2 regions of the Lysinibacillus sp. G01H genome follow, and region 2 is predicted to be linked to the other one. Evidence: a T-box and tRNA genes for the amino acid it is inferred to sense, from the RefSeq annotation. Region 2 holds a T-box; the other holds one or more tRNA genes.
What was found. A T-box is a leader RNA that pairs with one kind of tRNA and senses whether it is charged. The one in region 2 lies ahead of PSR12_RS16485 (valine--tRNA ligase), so its partner is inferred to be a tRNA-Val.

Region 1 (4,430 bases), 1.2 Mb from region 2:
TCGTCAATTTCTTCGATTCTCCCTGAAACTACCGCTGAAGATGCCATATATTGCCCGTTGATTACTGTGACGTTGCCATCAACTTCACCTTCAACAATCAAATCGCCATTTTTTACAACAATATCGCCTTTTACCACTTCTCCTTCAGGGACAATCACTGTTTGACCATCCACAACTAAATTAGGTTGTTTGGTTACTGAGAAATGCTGGTCATCCATGAAGCTACCCAATAATGTAGCACTCATGAATAGGCAAAATACTGCTGCTGCCACAAAGAAAGGATGCCGGCGAATCCATTTTTGTATACCTACTCGACTTTTTGGTTTTGGTAAACGAGCCATAACTGCTGCTTCAAAACCCGGAGGCGCTGTAATATGGGAAGCACTCTTCACAAAGGCGATTGTTTCACTCAATTCTTGCATCAACTGTTTACAATCATTACATGTATGCAAGTGTTGTTTCAACTCTTGCTCATGCTCACGACTAATGTCACCGTCTAAATAATCATGCATATAGTCTATAATATGCTCTGGACAAGTATTCATGACGCTCCCCCTCCTACAGATTGTTTAATTGCTTACGTAATGCCTCACGTCCGCGGTGAATCCTCGTTTTCACCGTTCCAAGCGGCATATCTAAAATCTCGCTAATCTCTTGTAACGATAACTCTTCTATATATTTCAATACTATAACCGAACGGTATTTATCCGGCAATCGTCCAATTTCATATTGAATGCGATCTTGCAGCTCCATTTGTTCTAACTGCTCCTCTGGTAGCTGGTCGTCTGCTGCGATTTGCGAGTACATATCAAGCCCCTCTGTACCAGCTACTTCTGCATCTAAATAATAATCCGGTTTCTTTTTTCGAATACGGTCAATGCAGAGGTTTGTCGCTATGCGATAAAGCCACGTCGAAAACTTTCTTTTCTGATCAAATGTATGCAAGTTCATATAAGCTCGCACAAAAGCCTCTTGAGCAATGTCTTCAGACTCTTGTTTGTTGCCTAACATTCGATAGCATACTTGGTACAGTTTGTGCTGATAGAGACTCACAATATCGGCAAATGCGTTTTGATCGCCTTTAAGCACTTGTTTTATTCTCTTATTTACTAACGCATCCATTGTGTTGACTTCTCCACCTTTACAACTGTCTTATACTATACGAAGCACCGATAAGAAAAGTTTCGTTTTAATTCAATTATAGCAAAAGATTTTTATGCAATGTGGCAACAGGCAATTTTTTGTCAAATTTTCTTTAAACTAGTGTTTCGCCAAATAAAGATCCCATTAATGCAACAGCCACATTTGCTGTTGTATTCTTTTCATCTAATATAGGATTTACCTCTACAAACTCTGCTGAAGTTACCATGCCTGATTCTTGTAACATTTCCATTGCTAAATGGCTTTCTCGGTACGTAATTCCGCCTGGAACTGGTGTACCCACACCTGGCGTATAAAGTGGATCTAATCCGTCTAAATCAAGTGATAAATGTAAGCCATCAACATTTCGTTCCTTTAAATAAGCAAGTGCATCTTCCATTACACGTGTCATGCCAAGTCGGTCAATTTCATGCATTGTATATACTTTAATTCCTTGTTGACGAATCAATTCACGCTCTCCCGGGTCTACTGAACGAGCTCCAATAATAATCACGTTTTCAGGCTTAATTTTTGGAGCATAGTTGCGAATTTGCACTAAACGTTCATGTCCTAGCCCAATACTAACGGCTAACGGCATCCCATGTATATTGCCTGAAGGTGTTGTTTCAGGTGTATTTAAATCTGCATGAGCGTCATACCAGATAACACCGAGATTTTTGTAATGCTCACCTAATCCAGCTAATGTTCCAATAGCAATGCTATGGTCTCCACCAAATACGAGTGGGAATTTCTTTTGTTCCACTACTTCATGCACACTATTTGCTAATGCAGTACTAACATCTACAACTTCCTCTAAATTTAATAATTTTTCATCCACAGCTCCGTCAGCAAGCTTTTGACTGACACGAATATCCCCTTGATCCTGAACATCGTGTCCGATAGCCTCTAAACGTTCAACAATACCTGCATATCGAATAGCACTTGGTCCCATATCTACACCACGGCGTGTTTGTCCGTAATCTGTTGGTACTCCAATAATAGAAATATTAAGTTTATTCATGTTTTTATACCCCCTAAAAGTTATAAGATTATTGTAAAGCCTACATACCACTTGGCTCAACTCGACAAAAACTTGCATATTTATTCATATTTAAATAACATAAAAAAATCTCCTACTGTTTTCAGCAAGAGATTAGTTATCTGTAGTTAATATAACACTTTTAAATAATTTTCATTCTAAAAAAGTGAGCCATGAAGGACTCGAACCTTCGACCCTCTGATTAAAAGTCAGATGCTCTACCAACTGAGCTAATGGCTCATAAAAGAAAAAATGGCTGGGGTACTAGGATTCGAACCTAGGCATGACGGAATCAAAATCCGTTGCCTTACCGCTTGGCTATACCCCAATCATTTATAAAACTGGTGGAGGGGGACGGATTCGAACCGCCGAACCCTAAGGAGCGGATTTACAGTCCGCCGCGTTTAGCCACTTCGCTACCCCTCCGAAATAACACAATAAGAATGGTGGAGGATGACGGGCTCGAACCGCCGACCCTCTGCTTGTAAGGCAGATGCTCTCCCAGCTGAGCTAATCCTCCATATAAACAGGTGTTATATCACAGTTTATTTTCTTTATAAAGCCTATGTTTTAAATGGTGACCCCTACGGGATTCGAACCCGTGTTACCGCCGTGAAAGGGCGGTGTCTTAACCACTTGACCAAGGGGCCAATATTACGTCTTAAACAAGACAAGAATTATAATAACATTTTTAATTAATAATTGCAATGCTTTTTCACAAATTATTTTATGTATTATAGCCTATGAAAAAAGGACAAAAAAATGGCTCCGAAGGCAGGACTCGAACCTGCGACAACCTGATTAACAGTCAGGTGCTACTACCAACTGAGCTACTTCGGAACAATGCTATTCACTTTGTTTTAGACAACCTCTTAAGTACATTTATTATTATAGCAAGCATTATAAATAATGCAACACATTTTGTTAAAATTTTTATATTTTTTGTCGAAGACTGCTCCTATATTCGTCTGAAAGCATAATAGTTCTCTATTAATTCTAATATTTCTATTTAACGTACTAAATATTCTTGCTGTATATTATTGTAATTGTTAAAATAAAAATAGTTTTATGAATTTTCTATCAAATTGTCTGGGGGAGGATGTTCAATATGGTATCAAATGATTTAATTGCACCTGAATTTTATAACATCACAGAGGAATTAGAAAAATTTTCGCAAGATAGTGATCGACAAGCAATACGTTGGTTAAATACACAACAAGAGAGACGTACAGTTTCTTATGTCGAGCTTAACCAAAAAATGAATCAGTACGCAAACGCTTTTACGGAGAAGGGGCTTCAAAAAGGTGATCGTGTATTAGTTATTATTCCTCGACTTCCTGAAGCCTATTTCGTTTTTCTAGGTTGCTTAAAGGCTGGTATCGTACCTATTTCATGTTCAGAGATGCTACGTGCAAGCGATTTAGAATATCGGATGGAACATTCTTCTGCTAGTGCAGTTATTGCTTATGAGGCTTTTACTAGTGAAGTTGATCAAATAACTTCTTCTGTATACGCATTGAAAAATAAACTAGTGATCGGTGCTGCGAAAGGAGATTGGACTTCTTTAGATGAATTAGCAAGCAAGCAGCCAGCTACATTTACAACTGTAGCTACTACACGTGATGACATGGCATTCCTTTCTTATACATCTGGTACAACTGGTAAACCTAAAGGCGTTGTTCATTCACATGGCTGGGGATATGCACATATTAGAACTGCAGCTTCAAAATGGCTTTGTGTACGTGAAGGGGACCTCGTGTGGGCAACAGCTGCTCCTGGTTGGCAAAAGTGGATATGGAGTCCTTTTTTATCAACAATCATGCTCGGCGCTACTGCTTTTGTCTATCATGGTGGATTCGATGCAAAAACCTATCTTCAATTAATGCAGGATGAAAAAGTTAATGTTCTATGTTGTACACCGACAGAATACCGGATTATGGCGAAAATCGATAATTTACAAGACTACAATCTATCATCTCTACGAAGTGCCGTTTCTGCAGGTGAACCTTTAAATCGTCCAGTTATCGAAACATTTATGAATCATTTTGGACTAAAAGTACGTGACGGCTATGGACAAACAGAAAACACATTATTAATTGGTACACTCGAAAACACAGAATTACGTCCTGGTTCTATGGGTGTTCCAACTCCAGGTAATATTGTACGTATTATCGACAATGAAGGGAATGAAGCACCAGTTGGCGAAGTTGGTGATATTGCTGTTCACAAATCTTCACCAGCTTTATTTAAA
Region 2 (4,430 bases):
ATGACAGCCGGTTATGAAACGTTATCACGTTTAGATCATGGTACGTATGATTACTTTAAAAAATTAGGAGATCAGCTTGAGGCTGGTTTCCGTGAAGCAGCAACTAAATATAATATCCCGCACACTGTTAATCGTGCAGGCTCTATGATTGGCTTCTTCTTCACGAATGAAGATGTCATTGATTTTGCTTCTGCTAAAACATCAGATTTACAATTATTCGCTGAATATTTCCGTCTAATGGCAGAGGAAGGTATTTTCTTACCTCCTTCTCAATTCGAGGGACTATTCATCTCAACAGCTCATACGGAAGAGCACATTGCGACAACGGTGGCAGCATTCCATAAAGTATTCGCACAATTAGCGCAATAAAATTAATTTGATAGAGCATGCTAGAATTATTTCTAGCATGCTCTTCTGCTGTTAAAAAACAAAACCATTACTAGAATTTTTGCGGGAAGTGAAAATGTTTTCCTCTGTAGGCTACTTGCTCTCCTGTGGCCTCACCTCTTTAGCTATCCCATGGGAGTCAAGCATCCTCCACTCCAACCCATAAAAATGTTTCTTTATAGCAAAGGTTTTCATAAAGTGAATGTGTTCACTATTCATTTTATGGAGAGGTGCAAGAACGCAGTGAGTGAAGCAGCTCCGCTGGTGGAACGAAAAACAACCCTCGCCTTGCAAAATTGCTTTTTCTACGTTGATATTACATTTTTTAATGGATTAAGCAGAAAGCATTATAGTGCTTGAGGAATACATGAGCAAAAAGGAATAATAGCATATATTTACTAGTAAGTAAGCTCAACTATACTGGATGAAGGACCTGCTTTTGTCAAAATTACATCTTTCAGCATAGCCAAATTGTGGGCGATATCGTTTATAATATAGCTATTCATAAAAGAAAGTAGTGAATTGATATGGCAACAGGCACACACACGGTCGAAGTACCCGTAGGGATTGAACATGTATGGGATTTCGTTAGTGATATGGAAAAATGGGCAAAGCTTGTCCCTGGTTATAATGCACATGAAATGATTGATGAGAAACACTCCACTTGGACTTTTAAAGGCAATGTTGGCGTTTTGAAAAAAACAGTTGAAGTAGAAATTACAATCTTAGAATGGTTAGCACCATCAAAAGTTACATTTGAATTAAAGGGGCTTTCTGATAACTTCACAGGAAATGGCTATTTCCTCGCAGAAAGTATCGACGCTGAAAATACTAAAATGACAGGATTCTTAGAAGTCGTTGCGGGCGGGTTAGCTGGCCCTGTTCTAAATCCAATTTTTAAACCGATCGTACCAAAGGCAACACAAATGCTAACAGATCGTGTGGCTAATAAAATTAAATTAGTAAATGTTTAATGATACCAACATCCATGGGAATGGCATGCTAGACTATTACTTCTAGCATGTCATTTTTTTAGTAGTATCTATTTTAGACTATGTTCAAATGGCAACATCCTCGCATACTATCCTTCAAATCGTCATATGATGCAAAGGGAGGGATTATTATCGAACACAAAACTTGGAATATGCGCGAAACATTTTGTTTTCCTGGATATGGCTGCCCAACTGAAATAGCAGCTGTTCAAATTAAGCCACAGTGGCAGGCGATGCAGTTAGAGGATTCTTTGCGACTTATGGGCATCTATCATATCACCGCACACGTTCGCTTTGATTTTCAAGATATGCAAGCATTTGCAGAAAATGAAGATTTAATTACAATTGATGCTCTTGATATTCAAGGAGATACTGGTTATTTTGAGTATGCCGTTCCTTTACATGTGGATTTACCAAAAGAATCCGATGTCAAAGATTTAATGGTCAAGGATATTCGCCCTAGTCTGACAAATCAGGTGTGTCAGCTTGAGTGGACAGTCACAAGTGCTTTCAATGAATATGAACCTGTTGTTGAAAAAGATGTGTTAGACAATCCGCACCTATCAACACATGCTTTCGAACAAGAGGAGACATTGGCTGTAATTGAAGAAAGTATTCAAGTGAAACAACCTGCCGCAGTAGCAGCAGCTTCACGCCAAGAGAATTCTACAACAGTTAACCAAAAAGCTATATTAAGAGAATCCTCAAGCCATATTGTTGTACGTGAATCCAGTACTTGGCATGAAGTGCCTTCTATGATTTGGGATCTAACAGAAGAATATACACCGCTTAAAGTTCGTGTTTCAAATGATGTCTTTCAAAAGTAAATAGCAGAGAAGTAGCAGGAGTAATAAGAAGACTAAATCACCTGATGTTGGCACAATAATGACACGGATAAACTGAAAAGCACAAATCGGCACGATAATGGTTCTGCAATAAAAACGAACTTGTCGTAGCCAGGGTGGTAAAAGCCAAGGGTTATACTTGCGTCGTCGCATTTGAATTGTCACTTCCTTTTCTCTTTACTTTTCTCTTACTAAAAGATGACTAAATCACTTGAAAAATGACACGATCCTGCGGTACAATAAGGAAAATCAAATACAGATGCTATGATAGGGAAGAGTAAATTTTGACTACATTTTCAGAGAGGAAACGGTAGCTGAGAAGTTTCTATTTGTACGGAATTGAAGGTAGCCCTTGAGCAGCTTTAGTGAACTAATAGTAGTTAAAGCCGGTTAAACACCGTTACCGAATTGAGAGCCAGTAGAATAGGCTGAGAAAATATGTCATTTAACATTTATCTTAACCCTGCTGGAATTAAAGGTGGTACCGCGAACTAAAACTCCTTCGTCCTTTTAGACGAGAGGAGTTTTTTTATTGGGTAAAAAAATAAATAGTATTTCTTTACCAACAGTTTTCAAACAATAGGAGGAGTCAATATGACAGAAAACATTTCAATGCCAACTAAATATGACCCACAGTCCATTGAAGCTGGTCGCTATGAATGGTGGTTACAAGGGAAGTTTTTCGAGGCACAGCCTGAAAGTGGGAAAAAACCCTATTCAATCGTTATTCCACCACCGAACGTAACAGGTAAATTACACCTAGGTCATGCTTGGGATACAACATTACAAGATATCCTCATTCGTATGAAACGCATGCAAGGCTATGATGCCCTATGGTTGCCAGGTATGGACCATGCGGGTATTGCAACACAGGCAAAAGTAGAAGCCAAGCTACGTGAGGATAATATTACACGTTATGATTTAGGACGTGAAAAATTCCTTGAAAAAACATGGGAATGGAAAGAAGAGTATGCTGGACATATTCGTGATCAATGGGCAAAGCTTGGTCTTGGATTAGATTATACACGTGAACGTTTCACATTAGACAAAGGTCTTTCAGACGCGGTAAAAACAGTTTTTGTTCAGTTATATAAAAAAGGCTTAATTTATCGTGGTGAACGTATTATCAACTGGGACCCAGCAGCAAAAACAGCATTGTCTGATATTGAAGTAATTTATCAGGATGTGCAAGGTGCCTTCTATCATATGAAATATCCATTAGCTGATGGCTCAGGCTATGTAGAAGTTGCTACAACACGTCCCGAAACAATGCTTGGTGACTCTGGGGTAGCTGTTCACCCGAACGATGAGCGTTACCAGCACTTAATTGGTAAAAACGTTATTTTACCGATTGTAGGTCGCGAAATTCCAATTGTTGCTGACGAGTACGTTGATATGGAATTTGGTACTGGGGTTGTAAAAATGACACCAGCCCATGATCCGAACGACTTTGAAGTGGGTAATCGTCACAATCTGGAGCGCATTCTAGTAATGAATGAAGACGGTACTATGAATGATCTTGCGGGCAAATATAAAGGAATGGATCGCTTCGAATGCCGTAAGCAAATTGTTGCTGATTTACAAGAAGCAGGTGTGTTAATTCGCATTGAAGAGCATATGCATTCAGTAGGACACTCTGAGCGTTCTGGTGCTGTTGTTGAGCCATATCTTTCAGCACAATGGTTCGTTAAAATGCAACCACTTGCTGATGCTTCCCTAGAGCTACAAAAGGACGAAGAAGGGAAAGTAAACTTTGTTCCTGCTCGTTTTGAAAACACATATTCTCGCTGGATGGAGAATATTCGCGATTGGTGTATTTCTCGTCAATTATGGTGGGGCCATCAAATTCCAGCCTGGTACCATAATGAAACAGGTGAAATATACGTAGGTAAAGAAGCCCCAGCAGATGCAGAAAACTGGACGCAAGATGAAGATGTACTAGATACATGGTTCTCTTCAGCACTATGGCCGTTTTCTACTATGGGTTGGCCAGATGAAGCAAATGAAGAATATAAACGTTACTATCCAACAAATACATTAGTAACAGGCTATGATATTATTTTCTTCTGGGTTTCTCGAATGATTTTCCAGGGTCTTGAGTTTACAGATCAACGTCCATTTAAAGATGTGCTAATTCATGGTTTAGTACGTGACGGTGAAGGGCGTAAAATGAGTAAATCACTTGGCAATGGTGTTGATCCAATGG

Region 1: it encodes a tRNA-Val, which carries the amino acid that the T-box ahead of PSR12_RS16485 (valine--tRNA ligase) is inferred to sense. The anticodon was not compared.

Annotation. Positions count from the first base shown of each region.
Region 1 covers NZ_CP118397.1:4,468,273-4,472,702, forward strand. Annotated here, with positions in the region: gene PSR12_RS22685 (anti-sigma factor family protein) at 1-545, opposite strand, end outside; gene sigW (RNA polymerase sigma factor SigW) at 559-1,122, opposite strand; gene rocF (arginase) at 1,256-2,161, opposite strand; tRNA gene PSR12_RS22700 (tRNA-Lys) at 2,347-2,419, opposite strand; tRNA gene PSR12_RS22705 (tRNA-Gln) at 2,433-2,507, opposite strand; tRNA gene PSR12_RS22710 (tRNA-Tyr) at 2,522-2,605, opposite strand; tRNA gene PSR12_RS22715 (tRNA-Val) at 2,624-2,699, opposite strand; tRNA gene PSR12_RS22720 (tRNA-Glu) at 2,755-2,829, opposite strand; tRNA gene PSR12_RS22725 (tRNA-Asn) at 2,943-3,019, opposite strand; gene mbcS (acyl-CoA synthetase MbcS) at 3,288-4,430, shown strand, end outside.
Region 2 covers NZ_CP118397.1:3,235,487-3,239,916, reverse strand. Annotated here, with positions in the region: gene hemL (glutamate-1-semialdehyde 2,1-aminomutase) at 1-369, shown strand, start outside; gene PSR12_RS16500 (SRPBCC family protein) at 915-1,361, shown strand; gene PSR12_RS16495 (valyl-tRNA synthetase) at 1,442-2,206, shown strand; T-box leader at 2,480-2,737, shown strand; gene PSR12_RS16485 (valine--tRNA ligase) at 2,819-4,430, shown strand, end outside.